Regions from separate parts of the Clostridium pabulibutyricum genome, predicted to be linked through region 2. Evidence: riboswitches for the same ligand, from Rfam matches in the RefSeq annotation. Region 2 holds a riboswitch; the other holds the start of a gene.
The links. A riboswitch is a leader RNA that binds a small molecule or an ion and turns the genes downstream of it on or off. The one in region 2 is predicted to bind FMN.

Region 1: another riboswitch for FMN. It lies ahead of AC4CVH_RS10430 (ECF transporter S component); the one in region 2 lies ahead of ribD (bifunctional diaminohydroxyphosphoribosylaminopyrimidine deaminase/5-amino-6-(5-phosphoribosylamino)uracil reductase RibD).

What each region holds. Positions count from the first base shown of each region.
Region 1 is NZ_JBZAYZ010000009.1:6,092-13,712, forward strand. It holds gene AC4CVH_RS10425 (hypothetical protein) at 1-1,588, opposite strand, end outside; gene AC4CVH_RS10430 (ECF transporter S component) at 1,733-2,347, opposite strand; FMN riboswitch at 2,454-2,573, opposite strand; gene AC4CVH_RS10435 (Tex family protein) at 2,616-4,781, opposite strand; gene AC4CVH_RS10440 (M28 family metallopeptidase) at 4,896-6,245, shown strand; one part of gene prfB (peptide chain release factor 2) at 6,292-7,320, opposite strand; one part of gene prfB (peptide chain release factor 2) at 7,322-7,399, opposite strand; gene secA (preprotein translocase subunit SecA) at 7,412-7,621, opposite strand, start outside.
Region 2 is NZ_JBZAYZ010000005.1:108,563-116,183, reverse strand. It holds gene AC4CVH_RS07875 (riboflavin synthase) at 1-577, opposite strand, end outside; gene ribD (bifunctional diaminohydroxyphosphoribosylaminopyrimidine deaminase/5-amino-6-(5-phosphoribosylamino)uracil reductase RibD) at 590-1,696, opposite strand; FMN riboswitch at 1,822-1,939, opposite strand; gene AC4CVH_RS07865 (DUF1667 domain-containing protein) at 1,987-2,076, opposite strand; gene dhaL (dihydroxyacetone kinase subunit DhaL) at 2,060-2,713, opposite strand; gene AC4CVH_RS07855 (dihydroxyacetone kinase subunit DhaK) at 2,729-3,727, opposite strand; gene AC4CVH_RS07850 (sugar phosphate isomerase/epimerase family protein) at 3,772-4,629, opposite strand; gene AC4CVH_RS07845 (PTS fructose transporter subunit IIC) at 4,652-5,737, opposite strand; gene AC4CVH_RS07840 (PTS fructose transporter subunit IIB) at 5,759-6,070, opposite strand; gene AC4CVH_RS07835 (PTS sugar transporter subunit IIA) at 6,088-6,537, opposite strand; gene AC4CVH_RS07830 (ketose-bisphosphate aldolase) at 6,547-7,434, opposite strand; gene AC4CVH_RS07825 (D-lyxose/D-mannose family sugar isomerase) at 7,455-7,621, opposite strand, start outside.

The sequences.
Region 1 (7,621 bases), on a different contig from region 2:
CCGACAGGCTCTCCAGTATTTTTTTGCTGTAATTTTCTAAAATTCCTACAAAGGATTTATAACTTTTGATATTTACATGCATGTTATTGTTGTTCACTGTCAGATAGGCATCTACAGTTCCAAGATTTTGCGTGTTTACAGACGCAGCTATCTTTACATTTTTGCTGTCAATTTTTTTTCCCCTTTTTCTATCGTCCTTTATAATAAGCTTGCACCCATAATCACTATCCTGAAGTTTAAAAGGCAAATCCATGTAATAATATGAATTTGAAACTGTATTGAATACCTTGAAATCATTCATATTATTTTTTAACACAGATGCAAGATTGGTATTTTTAACATGACCTGAATCACTGGTATTATCAATGTCACTGATAATCCGCTGTATGGTATCCGCCATCTCTTTGGTTTTCAAATTCACCTGTTTTTTTATATTGTTTGCCATGTCCTTTATAAAATCCCCGGACATATCTTTTGAATTGTCCTTCATTCCATATTCACTGATCATATTCTTTATTATAGATGCTGCCTTGTCAAACTTGGTATTTTCTTTTGCCGAGGATATCTGCTGTTTTGGCTCATAGTCATCAGATTCAACTTTCAGCTCAACTTTTGATTGAGACTTTGATTCAATCTTTGATTCGATTTGATCTTTAGATATTTTTTCGCTGCTTAATGAATCTTTTTTTTCACTTGTTTGTAATTTATCATCTTTACTTGTCTGAATCTTGTCCTGTACTTTAATTTCTTCTTCACCTAAATTTGCAGTCACATTTTCAACACCGTTCTTACTATTTACAGGCCCTGAATTATCTCCCTTTACTTCTTCCTGCTTTACCGAAGCTATTTCCTTAAACCCCTGTTCAATTTCAAACTTGCCAATAGCTTTCTCCAAATTCGATATTTCACCATATATAGCCGAAGGCTTCTTGAACACTTTATTGAAACTTTCTATATTTTCTGTGTTGAAATCTATATTGTTCTCAATAAAAGTAAATACATCTTTAGTATCAAGTTTAGAAAAATCGTCAAAAAATTTTCCAAGAGTTCGTGAAATATCCTTTCCCTCAATGCTTTCAGGATTTATATTTTTGCTTGATAAATATTTTTGTATAAAATTATTTTTTTCACCATCATCCGCCTGTAACTTCTGTGAAAATTCAACAAGTGTTTTTATATTTGAAATGTTCTCTTTTGTAAGTGGAATATTGTGCTTTACCATATTCCTTATAATGTCATAATCCTTGTCGGTCAAGTTTGCTGAATTTTCCTTTATAAACAACTCTACAGCATCATTTATATTCTGGGATGATTTTTCATCTCCAACCACAATACTCAACTTGAGTTTTCCATCTTCAAAACCTTCAACTTTAAACTTTAAAAGATCGCTAAGGGATATTTCTCCCGGATTGTCTATACTGGCTGAAAATTGCCAGCCGTCAAGAAGTCTTAAAAGCAAACTGCCTGAATCTTTGTTGAGTTCTACCACTCTTGCTAGAAATTTTTCTCCGATTTCAAATGAAAGTTTTGTGGATACTCTTTTATTTTCAACATTATAGGCACTGTTTATATTCCATATACCTGCCACATCAACCACCCTTTACACAAAATACTTTTTTTGCGAACAAAGCATACTTATTTATCGTACACAAATTAGATTTCATAAACAAAAATTCAGTACTTCATAAAACAAAGTACTGAATTTTTCAGATGAACAATTTTTTCGCAAAAGCTATGCAGCTTGTTTTCCATTTCTATGTTCCCTCTTAAGCATAGGTGCAACACTTTTATACAATAAGAGTGTAAGCCCTGTAAGTATCACTCCTTTAAGCAAATTAAAAGGTGCAATTGACCAAAAGAGCAACGTTTTTACTCCCGTTACATTCCCATTTAGCTTTGAAGCTATTTCAACCATCTGGCTTATAGGAAAATTAAATGCCTTCTCGTAAAGCGGAAGAAGTATAAAATAGTTTGATACACACGCTGCAGCAGTCATCATAATTGTACCCGCTATCAAACTTAAAACTGCAGTGGTCTTTGATTTTCGAAGTTTATAAATAACTCCCACCGTAACTACAAAAACCGAACCTACTATAAAGTTTGCAAGTTCTCCCACAAATGCCGTCTGACTTGCAAATATTCCGTGAAGCAAGTTTTTCAAAAATTCTATAATTATTCCTGAAAGCGGACCGAATGCAAAAGTTCCAATCAAAGCAGGAAGATCGCTTATATCTATTTTCATAAATGATGGGAAAATCGGCAGTGCGAACTCAAAGAACATTAGAACCGTAGCAATTACGCTTAAAAGTGATATTTTAACCAATCTGTTTAATTTTACATCTTTCATAATCATGCCTCCTATTTTGAAGTATAATCTCCTATGATAATACCTTAAGAGGTTGAAGTACAATAAAAAAGCTCTGACATAAAGTCAGGGCTACCTAAAATCATACTTTATACTTCTCCCATCCAGACTATACTGTCGGCCTCGGAATCTCACCGAATCATACCACATAACATGGCTCGCGGGCTATACCGCCGGTGGGGAATCTCACCCCGCCCTGAAGATTATCTTTTAATTTATGATTTTATTATAATACTTTTTTAGTATATAATCAATAATTTTTCTGTTTCATGCTAAGTGAAATTCTTTTTCTTTTTTCATCTACTTCAAGAACTGTAACATTTATTACATCACCGACTTTTACAACATCAAGAGGATGTTTTATAAACTTATCCGACATCTGGCTTATGTGTACAAGTCCATCCTGATGAACCCCTATATCTACAAAAGCACCAAAATCAGCTACATTTCTAACTGTTCCAGTAAGTGACATTCCAGGTTTCAATTGCTTCATATCAACTATTCCTGTCTTTAGAACAGGTTTCGGCATCTCTTCTCTAGGATCTCTCCCCGGTTTTTTTATTTCACTTATTATATCTTTTAAGGTCGGAACTCCACAATCAAGTTTTTCGGCCAGACCTTCTATACCCACTCTCTCAATTCTTCCATCTATGTCGGAAAGTTTTGATTGTTTCAAATCCTCTATAGTATATCCTATACAGTCAAGAAGCTGTCTTGCCGCATCATATGACTCAGGGTGAACCGATGTATTGTCAAGAGGCTCACTGCTCTCCATAACCCTCAAAAAACCTGCACACTGCTCAAATGCTTTCCCTCCAAGTCTTTTTACCTTCATAAGCTCTTTTCTGTTTTTAAACTTTCCATTTTGTTCTCTGTATTCTACTATATTGCCTGCTATTGATGTATTTATTCCTGATACATAGGAAAGAAGCGATGGCGTTGCTATGTTTAGATCCACCCCCACGCTGTTGACACAATCTTCAACCACGCCTTTCAATGATTCATCCAGCTTTTTCTGGGTTACATCATGCTGGTACTGTCCAACACCTATTGATTTAGGATCTATCTTAACAAGTTCTGCAAGCGGATCCTGAAGTCTTCTTCCTATGGATATGGCTCCCCTAAGAGAGACATTCACATCCGGATAATCTTTTGCCGCAAGCTCCGATGCGGAATATACCGATGCTCCTGCTTCGGACACTATTACATAATAAAGATCCATGCCTTTTTCTTCTTTTACCTCTTTTATAATCTTCGATATGACTTCTTCTGATTCTCGGCTTGCCGTACCATTTCCAAGTGAAACCACATCCACATTGTATTTGTATACCATGTCTTTAAGTTTTCTTACAGTTCCATCCACATCGTTCTGCGGTGCTGTGGGATAAACTATTTCCGTTCCCAAAAGTTTTCCCGTATCATCAAGTACTGCTATTTTACATCCATTTCTAAAACCCGGATCATATCCCATTACATTTTTTCCTTTTATAGGCGGCTGCATAAGGAGTGCCTTCAAATTCGCCTTGAATATTTTTATGGCGCCTTCTTCACCCATGCAGGTAAGTTCTGATCTTATTTCCCTTTCTATTGAAGGGTATATAAGTCTCTTTAGTGAATCATCGACGCTTTTTTCTATATAAACATCTGTAATTCTGTTATTTTTCCTGCACCTGTTCTTTAAATAATCTGAAATTGTATCCATGTTGCACTTCACTTTTACCGACAGAATCTTGTCATTCTCTCCCCTGTTTATAGCCAGTACTCTATGAGGTGGAATGGATTTTACATTTTCACGATAATCATAATACATTTCATAAGGGGTAGGTTCCTTGCTTTCACCTGAAGTTTCAATAATCCCGTTGTCATGTACAAATTTTCTTATCCACTTTCTATATTGTGCATTGTCGGATATTACCTCACTTATTATATCCATGGCACCATTTAATGCATCTTCCCCGGATTCAACCCCTTTTTCCGGATTTACAAACTTCTCTGCAAACATGCTTATGTCACCATCGAACTTTCCATCAAAAATAGCCTCGGAAAGCGGTTTCAGACCCTTTTCCTGCGCTATAGTGGCCCTAGTTCTCTTCTTTGGTTTGTATGGTCTATATATATCTTCAACTTCAGTAAGTGTAACAGATTTTTCTATAGATGCCTTAAGCTCACTTGTGAGCTTTCCCTGTTCATCTATTATCCTCGTTACATCATCTTTTCTAGTTTGAAGATTTCTAAGATAGGAAAGCCTCTCTGAAAGTTTTCTAAGTGTTACATCACTCATACTTCCAGTAAGTTCCTTTCTGTATCTTGCTATAAACGGCAGTGTATTGCCGGAATCTATCAATTCAATTACATTGTTTATGTACTTTTCATTAACTCCCAATTCCAATGATAAAGTTTTTACTATATCTGTCATATCTTCCTCCCAGTTATAAATAATCAACTAAAAATATATTACAACAGTTATATGCACTTTTGCAAATTAATATATATTTATGTATAAACCATTATTTCGGGAGCACAATCGTAAATGAGAAAAACGGTGTTTTATATAATCATAATCCAGCTTTGTCTTTTAAGTTCATTGAGTTTCGATAACCTATGTTCGACATCACCTCCAAATATGCAGGATATCAAAAATACAGCGTCCTATCTGTCCTCGGACAAATTTAACGGAAGACTCGCAGGCACACTAGAAAATTATGAAACAGCAGACTTTATAAAAAACTCTTTCAAGGAAGAAGGTCTTGTACCCTATAGCAAAAATTATCTTGAAAAATTCAATGTACTCTATCCCAAGAGAACAGAGGGTGAACCTATACTTTCAATAAAAGACAGAAATGGTTCCCCAATAAAAGAATATACCTATGGAAGAGACTATAAAGAAGACATGCTTAATTTCAGGGAAAATTCGGTATCTTTCAGCAAAAATAATATTTCACTATGGAGGGACAATTCTTTTCAAGTAAAAAAGGGAAGCAATGAATTTTTATTCTACAATCCTCCTGAGGACAATCTAAACTTCAGAAGTTCATTTATTGCAAACTCACCCCAGTCAATGTATATAATGATAACCAAAAAAACTGCACAGGATATAAATAAATATATTAAATCCGGGTATATCGTAAATTGTTTTATACCTTTTAAAAACAGCTTTACATCCATATACAATGTAGTAGGACGCATAAAAGGCGAGGACCCTTCCCTTCCACCGCTTGTCCTAAGTGCTCACTTTGATCACCTTGGCAGTGATGCTGCCGGTACAGTTTATGACGGTGCCCTGGACAATGCTTCGGGAACTTCCTTCCTGCTTGGCCTTGTAAAATATATAAAATCTCTCGGCCAGCCTAAACGAGACATAATAATCGCCTCTTTCAATGCCGAAGAATTCGGGTGCCTTGGTTCAAAGAACTTTGCACGTAAATATAAAAATTATTTAAAAGGTGCAAAAGTTATAAATTTTGACATGATAGGCAGTAATAAAAATGTCCCTGTTTCTATTATGTCTGGAAAGTGGGACAATAAAGACTACCTATTTGTAAATGAGATTGCCGACATATGCACACAAAAGGGCACGAATTTTAAATATGAATTTCAAAATTCAAGTGATCACGAGTATTTTAGAGCTTATGGAATAGATGCCGTTACCTTGTCTGATGCGGATACTTCGAGAATTCACACTCCTTATGATAAATCACTTTTTATAAATACAAAATCCATAGACAGGTCATTTGACATAGTCTCAACTGAAATACTCGACTTTGCCTTTTACAATTCTCCACTTTTAATTTACTGCAGGGAAATCTGCTTAATTTCTTCTATTTCTCTTTTAATATTAAGTTTTTTATATATAAAATTTTGTAAATTAAAGCGCACTTAAAAAACGAAACGGAGATTTTAAATCTGCGTTTCGTTTTTTTCACATATTATTTTACTTTACCTTTCAGGTATGCAATTATAAAATTATCTATATTACCGTCCATTACGGAATCTACATTTGTATTTTCCTCTCCGGTTCTATGGTCTTTTACCATATTATATGGATGAAATACATAAGACCTTATCTGACTTCCCCAGCCCATATCCTTAAGTTCTCCTGTAAGGTCTTCCACCTTTTCCTTATGGGCTCTTTCCTTAAGTTCTACAAGCTTTGATTTTAACATGAGAAGCGCAGTCTCCCTGTTTTGATGCTGACTTCTCTCATTTTGGCATTGGACTACTATACCTGTAGGAACATGAGTTATTCTAACCGCAGATTCAGTCTTGTTGACATGCTGTCCCCCCGCTCCGCTGGACCTGTATGTATCTACTTTCAGATCCTCGGGTCTTATTTTTATGTCCTGGTCTTTTGTAAGTTCGGGAAGAACTTCAGCCGATGCAAAGGAAGTCTGTCTCTTTCCATTCGCATTAAATGGAGATATTCTCACAAGCCTGTGTATTCCTTTTTCCGCCTTTAGATATCCATAGGCAAACTCACCTGTTACCTTGAGTGACACACTTTTTATTCCTGCGTCTTCTGCAGGAAGCATATCAAGGACTTCTACTTGATATCCGGATTTTTCCGCCCATCTTGTATACATCCTGAGAAGCATGCTGGTCCAGTCCTGTGCATCTGTACCTCCTACTCCTACGTGTAAATTCAATATAGCATTGTTTCTGTCGTATTTTCCTGAAAGCAGCATCTGTATCTTGAACTTTTCAACAGAGTTTTCTATGTCATCCACTTCATCTTGTATATCCTTCACAGAAGTTGTGTCATCCTCTTCCAGCGAAATTTTAGAAAGTATTTCCACATCCTCTATTCTTTCATGCAGTTTGGAATAAAAATTTATCTTTTCCTCAACCATCTTTTCTTCTGCACATATTTTCTGCGCACTTTCAGGATCATCCCAAAAATCCTGCTCCTGCATTTTCATTTGAAGTTCCTGTATTTTCAGTCTGCAATTATCCAGGTCAAAGAGACTCCTTTACTTCAACCAAAGATTTTTTCAATAAATTTATCCTAGACATTACTTCTTCCAATTCAACTATCATGCAATCAACTCCCTAATCATTATCCGCTGCTTTTTTTCCACAGCAATTCTTGTATTTCTTGCCGCTGCCGCAAGGACATGGATCATTTCTGCCAACAGTCTTCTTTTTTCTTATAGGCGTTCTCTTCTGAGGTTCAGCATCGCCCTGATTGGTGCTTAAATTTTTCGCAACCCTTTCTCTTTCAGGCGCCCTTTCAATCTTGACATGGAAAAGATATTTAAC
Region 2 (7,621 bases):
TCATCCGTTCTACATATTTTCCAATCATATCACATTCTATATTTACATAATCACCAAGATGTTTGTAACTTAGAATTGTCTCCTGCTTTGTATGAGGTATGATTGAAACACTGAAGGAATTTTTGTTAATCCTTGCAACTGTTAAGCTGACACCATCAAGGCATATAGATCCTTTTAGTACAACATACTTCAAAATACTGCCGGGAGCCTCTATGCAAATCCAAGTGGATATATCCTCTCTATGGATATCACATATACTTCCCGTTCCATCTATATGCCCGCTTACCATATGACCGCCAATCCTGTCTCCAACTTTCAAAGCCCTCTCAAGATTCACAAGACTCGAGCATTTTAAATTTTTAAAACTTCCCATCCTTATAGTTTCCGCCATAACATCAACACTGAAAAAATCACTTTGAAATTTAACAACTGTAAGGCATGTACCATTTACAGCAATGCTGTCTCCAATATGCATGTCTTTTGTTATCTTTTTTGCCCTTATTGTAAGTTTTGATGAATTACTGCCTTTGGATACATCAATTATTTCACCTATTTCCTCTACAAGACCTGTAAACAAACCATCACCTCCCTACTTTACACAATATGCTTCCAGCATTAAGTCCTCACCTATGCGTTTAAATGACATATCTTTAAACTTTACTGCCATAGATATTTTGTCCACACCTTTTCCTTCCACAGAAGTTTTAGAATTATCTCCTCCAAATATCATAGGGGCTATAAAATAAACAACCTTGTCTGCAATTCCAGATTCAAGCACCGAGAAATTGAGCCTTCCGCCACCCTCTACAAGTATGCTGTCAATACCTTCCTTGCCAAGCTTTTTCACAAGATATTTAAGGTCAACTTTATCATCCTTTTCAGGACAGACAATGATTTTAACTCCCATATTTTCCAATTTTCTAAACTTGGATTTATCGAAATTTTCAGTACATGCAATCACAATGTCCCTGTCATCTAAAGTACCAAGTATTTTCGACGAGAGCGGTATTCTAATTTTAGAGTCAATCAAAATTGCCCTTGGACTTCTCCCTCTGCCGCCAAGCCTTGTTGTAAGCAATGGATCATCTTTAATTATTGTACCTATTCCAGCCATTACAGCTGTATACTTATTTCTCATTTCATGTACTTTTTCTCTCGACTTCTCCCCTGTTATCCATTTTGATTCACCATTTGAAAGGGCTATTTTCCCATCTATCGTAACTGCTGACTTTATTGTTACGAAGGGTATCTTTCTTGTAATATATTTCATGAATATTTCATTAATTTTGAAAGCTTCTCTTTCCATGATTCCGGTATGGACTTCCACCCCTGCATTTTCAAGCATTTTTATTCCTTTTCCCGAAACAAGTGGATTCGGATCCTTTACTGCAACAACAACTTTCTTTATGCCTGCTTCTATTACAGCTTTCGCACAGGGCGGGTTTTTTCCATAATGAGAGCATGGTTCAAGAGTCACGTAAAGCTCCCCTCCTCTAGCATCGTCTCCTGCCTCCTTAAGTGCGTATACTTCTGCATGAGGTCCTCCAAAGAATTTATGAAATCCCTTTCCCACAACTTTGCCGTCTTTTACAATTACCGCACCTACAAGCGGATTTGGACTTACAAAGCCCTCTCCCTTTACCGCAAGTTCAAGTGCCATATTCATGTAATACTTTTCTGTATCTTCATGTTTCATAAAATTCACTTCCATAACAAGAATAATTTCTTAAATTAAGTACACTAAAAATCCCCCTGAAAAACCTTCAGGGGGAATAATGTACAATTAATCATACATAAAAAACACATACAATAATTAAGCGTACTTACTTTCTTCCATCCAGACTTTACTGTCGGTACTGGAATTTCACCAGTTCTTAACTCTTACAAGCTCGCGGACTATACCGCCGATCGGGAATTTCACCCTGCCCCGAAAGTTAAATATTTAATTAATTATAATATATACTCATTATTCAGCATTGTCAATGTTTATATTATAGTTTTTTCAGCTATAATATTTACATTTGTGTCTAGAATGTTTTTTATTATGATCTCTCCACATTTAACAGGAAGTGTCACTCTTACGAATTTCAAATTGAAGCGAGTTTGCAATAGATTCAAGAATTAGATAGCAACTAACTGATCCAGCATCTAAAATTCCCCTAGAACGTTCTCCTAGCCTACTTGCTCTTCCAACTTTAGCTACCATATTCTTAGTTGACTGGCATCCTTTCTTTGCCGCATCCTTCAACTTTTCAAGAGAATCATAAAAGTTTTCATTATCTTTAATTGATTTTTTATAGGACTCTATAGCAGGAATCAACGTATCAAGCAATGTCTTATCTCCTATCTTAGCATTTCCTATATCCTGAACACCACTTAATGCTTCATCAAGCATATCTCCAAATACAACTTCATCTATTTCTTCTACATTTGATTTTTCAGCCATACTTTCAAAAAAGATTCCGTACAACGGGCCCATTGAGCCACCTATGTCTTCTAGAAGTGTTGAGGCTAAAACAGACAAACCTTGTGACATATTATATTTTTTCCCTTTTAGCTTTTGACTGCACATGGCAAAACCTTTATCCATATTAATACCATGGTCACCATCACCAATTTCTCCATCTATTTTGCTAAGAAAATCCTTATTATCGTGGATTGTATTAATTAAATTTTGTATCACTATAGCACAATCACTATTTTTAATAGACAATTCAACACCTCCCATTTATAACTGCTTCATTCCAACAGAATATACCGGCAAATCAATACATTTTTTTAGTTCATCATCCAGTTTCATAATCGTCAATGTTATGCCTTTCATATCAAGAGATGTAAAATAATCGCCAACATATGACTTATATATATTAATCCCTCTACTTTTAATTAAATCTTCAATTTTGTCATATACAATATACTGCTCCATTGCAGGCGTTGCACCAAGACCAGATAAAAGCACAACAACCTCATCGCCTTTTTGAAGATAAAAATCTTTAATTATAATATTAAACATTTCTTCAGCCATTTCATCGGCTCTCTTCAATGGCTCTACCTTAATCCCCGGCTCCCCGTGATGTCCTATTCCAACTTCCATACTGCCTTCAGCTATATCGAAATTCGGATGTCCAACAGCTGGTATTGTGCACGGAGCTATTCCTATTCCTACGGAACGTGTATTATCAATTGCCTTCTGTGATGTATTTATGACTTCATCAAGGCTTGCTCCCATGGCAGCCTTTGCTCCTCCAACCTTCCACATCAGAACTTCACCTGCAACTCCCCTGCGTTTTTTCATATCGCTTTTCGGTGCAGATGCACAATCATCATTTGCAACTACAGTCTTAACCTTAATTCCAATTGCCTCGGCTCTTCGCATGGCTATTTTCATATTCATGTTATCACCTGCGTAGTTTCCATAAAGGCACGCAACACCTTTGCCTGAATCAGCTTCCTTTATAGCATCCAAAAATGCTGACGCCGTAGGTGATGAAAATATTTCTCCTGCCGCAACCGCATCACACATGTTCTTACCTATATATCCAATAAAAGCTGGTTTGTGGCCTGAACCACCGCCTGTCACAATCCCTACCTTATCTTTCACTGGTGCATTTACATATTTCAATACTTTTGGATTTTTTGTTGGTAAAACAATATCATTATTTGCTTTTACAAACCCTTTTAGCATATCTTCAACCATATGATCTGGTTCATTTATAATACTATTCAACTATAATCACTTCTTTCTCTAATTTAACTGTTGAATACACAAAATTAAATACTTTCTGCGATTTGTTTCAAATTTGCAAGTCCATCAACTGCAAGTTTTTCACCTGTATCTGCAAGTTTTCTCCAAATAGCACAATTAGCATTCAATTCTTCAAAACCAGGATCAAATGACTCTATTACAAGAGGTCCCTTATACCCTATTTCAACAAGTGATGAAAAGAATTCATCAAATGGCACAAGACCAGTTCCTGGAACTCCTCTGTCATTCTCATTTACATGAACATATCCAAGATACTCTTTACCACATGTCTCAACCGCACCCCGAAAACTCTTTTCTTCTCTAATCATATGAAAGCAATCAAGATGAACTTTAATATTTTTAGTTCCTACACTTTTACAAAATTCAACTGCATCTTTAGCAATATTAAGAAAATGCGTCTCAAAACGATTTACACACTCAACACAAATCGTTACAGAGCCAGTTTTCTCCGCATATTCGGCAACCTCTTTCATACAATTTACACCCCAGTCCCATTCTTCACTGGTTCTTGGCTTTCCCGTAGTATATCCCCATGCTGCGTAATTAACACCGCCAAGAATAGGGGCATCAAGTTCATTGCATATATCAATTGCTTTTTTCATTGCCTTTACAGACGCCTTCCTTATAGTTGCATCAGGTGAAATAGGATTTGTATCGCGTGTAAGTGTTGTAGTACAAACACAATCTATTCCAATCTTCAAAAGTTCTCTTTTTACAAGCTCTGTTGGAAAACTATATGGATCTGAAATTGCAAAGTCTATTATTTCAAAGCCCAGTTCTTTAGCTTTTTTAATTATCCATAAATCTTTTTCAGAAAACTTTTCTGTCCATATAAATGTATCAACTCCAAATTTAAAATTCATATTAACGTCTCCTTTATTAAAATTATGAAATTTTAATACTGCCATCCGATATATCAGCTTCCTCATTGCCATCTTCAGGTCCATCTGAATTCACATCTACAGACTTCTTTAAAACAACAAGTACAATCGCCGTAGCAAGAGAACCAATAAACAATGCAAGAAGGAATGCTAGAGGATGACTCATGGTAACAATTGCAAACAATCCTCCATGCGGAACTGCTGAATCAGCGCCCCAAAGCATACTAAAGCCTCCGCCTACTGCACCACCAACTCCAGTTGCAATTACACAACGCACAACATCATTCATAACAATAGGCAAGCATCCTTCTGTTATCATGCAAATACCCATTGGAAAAGCAACCTTTAAATTTTCAATCTCTTCTTTTCTGTAAATGTTTTTTCTAAATATTTTCTGTATAAAATATGCCATAGCCATTCCAAATGGGGTAACCATAGATGCTATCATAAGTACAGTGACAGGCTCTTTAACTCCTTGAGACAATAGTCCAAGGCAAAATGCATATACAACCTTATTTATAGCTCCACCATAATCAACTGCCGAAAGTATTCCTATAACCATTCCATAAATAAACTTAGAAGATCCATTTAGATGTTCCAAATAAGTTTGTAACAAAAATGTTCCTGATCTAACCGGAATACCAATTACAAAAAACATCAAGAGTCCACAAATTGCAGATGAAATCAAAGGTATTATAAGCATAGGTTTTAATCCTTCTGCCCAATATGGTACCTTCAATTTTTTAACTACAAATCTAGTTATATATCCAGCTATATATCCTCCAATAAATCCTCCAAAGAAACCTGCTCCTATAGCTTTGGAAATCAATCCTATAATCACGCCTGGGGCAATTCCTGGTTTGTCTGCAATTGAAAATGAGATTCCTGTTGCTATAACAACAGGCAACAATCCCAATCCCAAACTTCCCATAGTACTAAAAGCATCAAAGAAGTGGAAACTTTTCGAAAAATCAGTTATTACTGTCCCCCCACCAATACTCCCAATAGCTAATAGAAAACCAGCAGCAACAACAACTGGAATTAGAAATGAAATAGCAGTCATGGCATGTTTTTTTAATTCCGCCAACATGTTAATTTCCTCCCTATATTTTTATTTTTTAATAATATCTTCAACTTTTTTAATAAATTTATTTGGTGACTTTATCACAGTATCAGTAGACACTTCAATCTTTTTTTTGCCTTTAAATCTTTCTGTGCCGGCCACTTGAATATCTGCTGCAATTATTACAACATCAGCCTCTTCAATATCCTTTTCATTCAATTTATTCTCTGTGCCTATAGTACCTTGAGTTTCAACATGAATTTCATGACCTGCTTTTTCTGCAGCCTTAATCAATTTCTCCTTTGAAATATAAGTATGAGCAATACCAGCAGCACAAGCAGTAATACCTACAATTTTCATAAATATACCCCCTTATTTTAAGTAAATACTTTCTTTATATCATCAACAGAACCTGCACCTAAAATTTCACTTACTTTATCGTCATCTCCAAGCTTAGAAGCTAACTCCGAAAGTAATTTCAAATGTTTTTTAGCATAGTCATTGTTATTGCAAACAGCAAATAAAAATACTACTTTAACTCCTTTATCATCTAATGTCTCCCACTTAATTTCTTCCTTAAGTTTTCCAATAGCTATACCTATTTTTTTTACAGAATCACTCTTACCATGCGGAATAGCAATGTAATTTCCAATTCCTGTTATACCTAAAGATTCTCTATAATATATATCTTTTTTAAAAGATTCTATATCATCAATATAACCCGCTGTCTTAAGCTTTTGAGATAAAAATGTTATTGCTTCTTCCTTGTTTTTAACCGACATATCGACACTAATAATTCTATCATCTAATATTTCACTCAAATCCATAGCAAACTCCTAATCCTCAATAATAAATTTAAAATACTTAGTTTTATCGGCATCATTAAATAAATCAATTTTTTGATCTACTACTTCTCTGCATGCTTTTATACATTCAGGGAACATAATATTAGGCTCTCTTATTTCACTTATATCATTACTTTCTATAATTTCTTTCAACTTTTTACAAAAAGCTACTTTAATATCACTCGAAATATTAATTTTTGATATACCCATTGCCACAGATTTAGCGATTTCATCGTCAGGGTTGCTTGATCCACCATGCAATACAAGTGGAATATCAACTGCCTCTCTTATACTCTGAAGAATATCCAATCTAAGTTCAGGTTTTAAATCTTTAGGATAAATGCCATGAGCAGTACCTATGGCTACCGCAAGAGAATCGACATTAGTCATATTCACAAATTCACTTGCCTTCTGTGGATCGGTATAAATGACATCTGTAACTCCACCCTCTATACTATTTCCAGTATCGCCTATTGTACCTAATTCAGCCTCTACAGAAACTCCAACTGGATGTGCTGCTTCTACAACTTTCTTAGTAATTTTAACATTTTCATCAAATGGCATTTTCGAGCTGTCTATCATAACTGAAGTAAATCCTAGTTGAATTGCATGGATTACTTGTTCAAAATTTGACCCATGATCCAAATGCAACACAATTGGTACTTTGCTATGATTGCATTCATAAATAACTTGTGAGACAAAACTATCTCTTAAAAAAGATAGCTCATCTGGATGAATTGCTAAAATAAACGGCGCATTTTTTTCTTCGGCACTTTCCATTACAGCTGTTAATAGTTGTCCTGATCCTGCATTAAATGCAGGAACAGCGAACTTATGTTCCTTTGCAACATTCAACATTTCCTTCATATCAATTAACATATAAAATCATCCTTTCAAAATTATTTTGCAGAGAAATGACTAACAAGTCTCGGATCAGTATATACATCTGAAGCATCATCACTATTTGAAGAAAATTCTGACACTATTGCGCCTTCCGGTCCTCCTGCAAACCAATGCGGTGTACCTGGAACCATTGTATATTCCTCACCAGGTTTTAATACAATCT